DNA from 2 places in the Rhodococcus sp. 06-1460-1B genome. Region 2 is predicted to be linked to the other one. Evidence: riboswitches for the same ligand, from Rfam matches in the RefSeq annotation. Region 2 holds a riboswitch; the other holds the start of a gene.

Region 1 (2,196 bases), on a different contig from region 2:
GTGATCACGACAAGCCTGCTGTGGTCGGCCCCGACCAGTAAGCGTGCCACGTGAGGTACGACCAGACCCACGAATCCCACGGCGCCACAGATCGACACGTAGCACCCCGTCATCGCCGCTGATGTCACGAAGAGAGACAACCGTAGACGTGCCGCGTTCAAGCCCAGTGCCGCGCTGACTTCGTCTCCCATCGACAGCGCGTTGAGTCTGCGTGCCGTCAGAGCGGTCGCGGCGACTCCGGCCACGGTGACTGCGGCGGCCAGCGGGACGCTGGCCCAGGTGGCACCGGCGAGGCTGCCGAGCAACCAGAACATCACACTGCGAGCGCCGTCGCCCTGAGGTGCCAGGAAGATCAGCACGGTGGTCATTGCAGAGAATCCGTAACCCAACGCGGTACCTGTCAGGACCAGGCGCAGTGGCACCAGCCCTACCGGGGAGCGTGCCATCAGATACACGAGGGCGGTTGCGGCGAGTGCGCCGAGGAATGCTGCACTCGAGAGTGCGTAGATGCCCAGGGCACCGAATGTGCCGAACAGGACCACCGACGTCGCGCCTACCGATGCACCCGAGGAAATTCCGAGAACGTAGGGATCTGCGAGTGCGTTGCGCACCATCGCCTGCACCACCAGTCCGACCACAGCCAGACCTGCTCCGATGACCGTCGCCAGCAACACCCGAGGCAGCCGAGAATCGATGACGATGCGGTAGTCGGGGACATCGCCGACGGCGATCGTGCCGCCGGACAGCTGTGCCCACAGGTAGCCCATCGCGTCGGTTGCCGGGATGTGCGCGGCCCCGAACATCAGTGCCGACAGTGCTGACACCGCCCAGATCGCGGCGGCGAGCACAGTGAGGGGCAGGACCGATCTGGACTGCATGCGCAACTTTCTCCGCTGATCCCTGACCTGGCGACCTGCGAAAAGCACGGCTTCCGAGGCGAATCCGCGCAGCGCGAACGACGACCTCGTCGACCGTGTCCCTCGGGATCGACAGGCGACCACGCCGGCGGCGCAGCCGCGGTGGCAGGTCTTCGGACTCGCGGACACGCCATCCGACGACGTTCTCGGACGACTCCTATTGGCGGTCGCTTCCCGGGACGAATCCCAGTGCTCGATGACCGCGGTCGTTTCCACTCACCGCTGCGGGGCAGTTCCGGATTCTCACCGGATTCCCTCTTACGATCCGATGACCAGCACGGCCATCGAAAACCAACGCCCACGCACGATAACAGCTCAGGCGTGACGCGTTGTGTCGGTCGGCTTCGGTGCAAGTCAGCGGATGTACTTCGCGGCGGATGAGGCGAAGCGTTGGGGAGAGTAGTAGTTTTCTGCCCACCGTCCACTGGAATAATTGAACCTTCATCGACGCTGATGGGTTCGTCCATCCCGAATCGAGAGGTACCCAATGCACCTGGGCGTAGACAGCTTCGTCTCTTCCGTGACCGATCCGACCGACGGCCGCGTCATCGCGCCGGAGGAGAGGATGGGGCACCTACTCGAGGAGATCGCCCTCGCGGATCAGGTCGGTCTTTATTCGTTCGGCATCGGTGAGCACCATCGCAGCGAGTACTACGACTCCGCTCCGTCGATCATTCTGGCCGCAGCAGCCGCGCGCACCGAGAACATCCGGCTCGGCAGCGCGGTCAAGGTACTCAGTGCCGACGATCCGGTGCGAGTGTTCCAGGAGTTCGCCACTCTCGACCTGATCTCGAAGGGCCGAGTCGATTTGGTGGTCGGCCGAGGCTCGTTCACCGAGTCTTTCCCACTGTTCGGACTCGACTTGGCCGATTACGATTCCTTGTTCGCCGAGAAGCTGGATCTCCTGCTGCAGATTCGCGACAACGAAGAGATCACGTGGTCCGGCCGGCACCGGCCGGCGCTGAACCGTCAGGGGATCTATCCTCGTCCGCTGCAGGATCCGCTACCCATCTGGGTCGGTGTCGGCGGCACCCCCGAATCATTCGCTCGTGCAGGGCTTCTGGGCCTACCCCTGATGATCGCCATCATCGGCGGAGAGCCGCGCCAGTTCGCGCCGCTCGTCGACCTGTATCGACGCGCGGGCGCGCAAGCGGGTCACTCGCCGGAGAAGTTGAAAGTCGGATTGCACGTGTTCGGATTCGTCGCCGACACCACCGAGGCGGCAGCCGACACCATCTACCCGGGCTGGAACGAGATGTTCACCAAGATCTCTCGCGAG
Region 2 (2,196 bases):
CGCCTGCCGATCGCTGCCCGCACCGGTCGGGGCCTTCTCCTGGCTGTCGGCCGGTTCCTGCGGGGCGTCGGATTCCGTGCTCGACGGCGCGTCGGAATTATCCGCCGCGTCGGGCTTCGGTGCTCCTCCATCACCGTCGGGATCCGGCTCCGGCTCGGGATCGGGTTGCTGCTCGGCCTGTTCGGCGGCGTCGCGCATGGCGTCGTCGAGCTGCTTGTCGTCTATACCGGGCTCGTCGAAGGGGTCGCGTCGACGCCTGTGCGGTAGCGCCAGTTCCGCCGCGACGCGCACGTCCTCCTCGGTCACCTCGCTCGCGCCTCGCCACGCGGCGTGGGCCGAGGCAGTACGCGCGACCACCAGGTCTGCGCGCATACCGTCGACGTCGAACGATGCGCACAGCGCGGCGATGCGCCGAAGTTCCTTGTCGCTCAACACCACATCGTCGAGGATCGAGCGTGCGGCCACGATCTGCGCTGCAACGACGGCTTCCTCGTCGACGTACGCGGCCGCGAACGCGTGGGGATCACGCTCGTAGTTCATACGCCTGCGCACGACGTTCATGCGCACGTCCACATCACGCGACGCGGTGACCTCGACCGCCAGACCGAATCGGTCGAGCAACTGTGGCCGGAGCTCTCCCTCCTCGGGATTCATCGTGCCCACGAGGACGAATTGTGCTGGGTGAGAATGCGATACGCCGTCTCGTTCGACATGTACGCGACCCATCGCCGCCGCGTCGAGCAGGACGTCCACAAGATGGTCGTGCAACAGGTTCACTTCGTCGACGTAGAGCACGCCGCGGTGTGCTGCTGCGAGCAGGCCGGGTTGGAATGCTCGTTCCCCGTCGCGCAGTACCTTCTCGAGGTCGATGGACCCCACCACGCGGTCCTCGGTCGCTCCCACCGGAAGCTCGACCAGCTTGGCCGGGCGGGCACCGTCCTCGTCCTCGACGGCCGGCAGCAGAGTTGCGAGCGCGCGAACCACCGTCGATTTCGCGGTCCCCTTCTCGCCGCGCACCAGCACACCGCCGATACCGGGGTGCACCGCGCACAGGATCAACGACAACCGCAGCTGATCCTGACCGACGATCGCACTGAACGGATACCCCGGTTCGGGGACACTGCTCTCTCGCTGCACAACCAATTCCCTTCGTGCTCGGAGTTCCGCGCCGAGCGTTCGGTGGACTACACGAAGCCGGGCGGCGATCTGGCTGACAGGAGAACACTCCTGATCACAGTGGCGGGACCGCGCCTGATTCTCACAGGACTTCTCCGCACTCGACTTCGAACGGAACACTACCGCCGAACGAACGAATGCCACACACGCCTGGACGTGTGTGGCATTCGTAGCTTCGGATCCGAACGGGCTGTTACGCCTCGCTCCAGGCGGTGCCGCCACCGCGACGCATCGGAGTGTGCGGAATACCGTCCTCGAGTACTTCCTCGCCGTCGGGCAGGAAGCCGTGCTTGGCGTACATGTCGACGAGGTAGCTCTGCGCGTTGATCCGGCACGGTGCCGAACCGACCTCGGCCAGGGCGGCCCGCAGAATTCGCGTGGTGTGTCCCTGTCCCCTGGCCGAACGCTGGGTGCACAGGCGGCCGATACGGAACGCCTTCTCGCCGTCGTCGTGCTCTTCGAGCAGACGCAGAGTGCACACCACTTCACCGTCTCGTTCGAGCCAGAAGTGCCGCGTCTCGGTCAGCAGGTCGCGTCCGTCCAACTCCGGATAGGCGCAGGCCTGCTCGACCACGAACACCTCGACACGCAGCTTCAACAGGTCGTACAACGTGCTGTTGGACAGGTCTAGTGCCCACGATCGTTTGAGAGCTGCTGCTTGCGTATTCATACCTTTTGCTATCACACACCCGTGTGCTGTGCGAGCTCACGCGAACTTTCCAGCTCCAGCGTCTTCGAGGTCCAGGCCCAGACCTCGTCGAACAGCGAGCTGTTCTGAGCCAGTTTGACCCCCAGGGACGGGACCATTTCCTTGAGCTTGGGCTGCCACGCGTCGTACTTGTCTCCGAAGCACCGCTGGAGCACGTCCAGCATGGCCGGTACGGCTGTCGATGCGCCGGGAGAGGCACCGAGCAGGCCCGCGATGCTGCCGTCGGCAGCGTTGACCACAGCCGTACCGAACTCGAGAACGCCGCCGCGTCCCTTCTTGCGGATCACCTGCACACGCTGGCCGGCCGTGAC

The links. Region 2 has a riboswitch for cobalamin ahead of CH268_RS06725 (magnesium chelatase subunit D family protein). Riboswitches for the same ligand answer to the same signal wherever they lie in the genome.
Region 1: linked by a shared signal. The riboswitch ahead of CH268_RS14230 (FecCD family ABC transporter permease) and the one ahead of CH268_RS06725 (magnesium chelatase subunit D family protein) in region 2 are both predicted to bind cobalamin.

What each region holds. Positions count from the first base shown of each region.
Region 1 covers NZ_NOYS01000025.1:226,768-228,963, reverse strand. Annotated here, with positions in the region: gene CH268_RS14230 (FecCD family ABC transporter permease) at 1-878, opposite strand, end outside; cobalamin riboswitch at 1,005-1,228, opposite strand; gene CH268_RS14225 (LLM class flavin-dependent oxidoreductase) at 1,405-2,196, shown strand, end outside.
Region 2 covers NZ_NOYS01000018.1:146,318-148,513, forward strand. Annotated here, with positions in the region: gene CH268_RS06725 (magnesium chelatase subunit D family protein) at 1-1,137, opposite strand, end outside; adenosylcobalamin-variant (AdoCbl-variant) riboswitch at 1,192-1,284, opposite strand; gene CH268_RS06730 (GNAT family N-acetyltransferase) at 1,370-1,846, opposite strand; gene mqo (malate dehydrogenase (quinone)) at 1,858-2,196, opposite strand, start outside.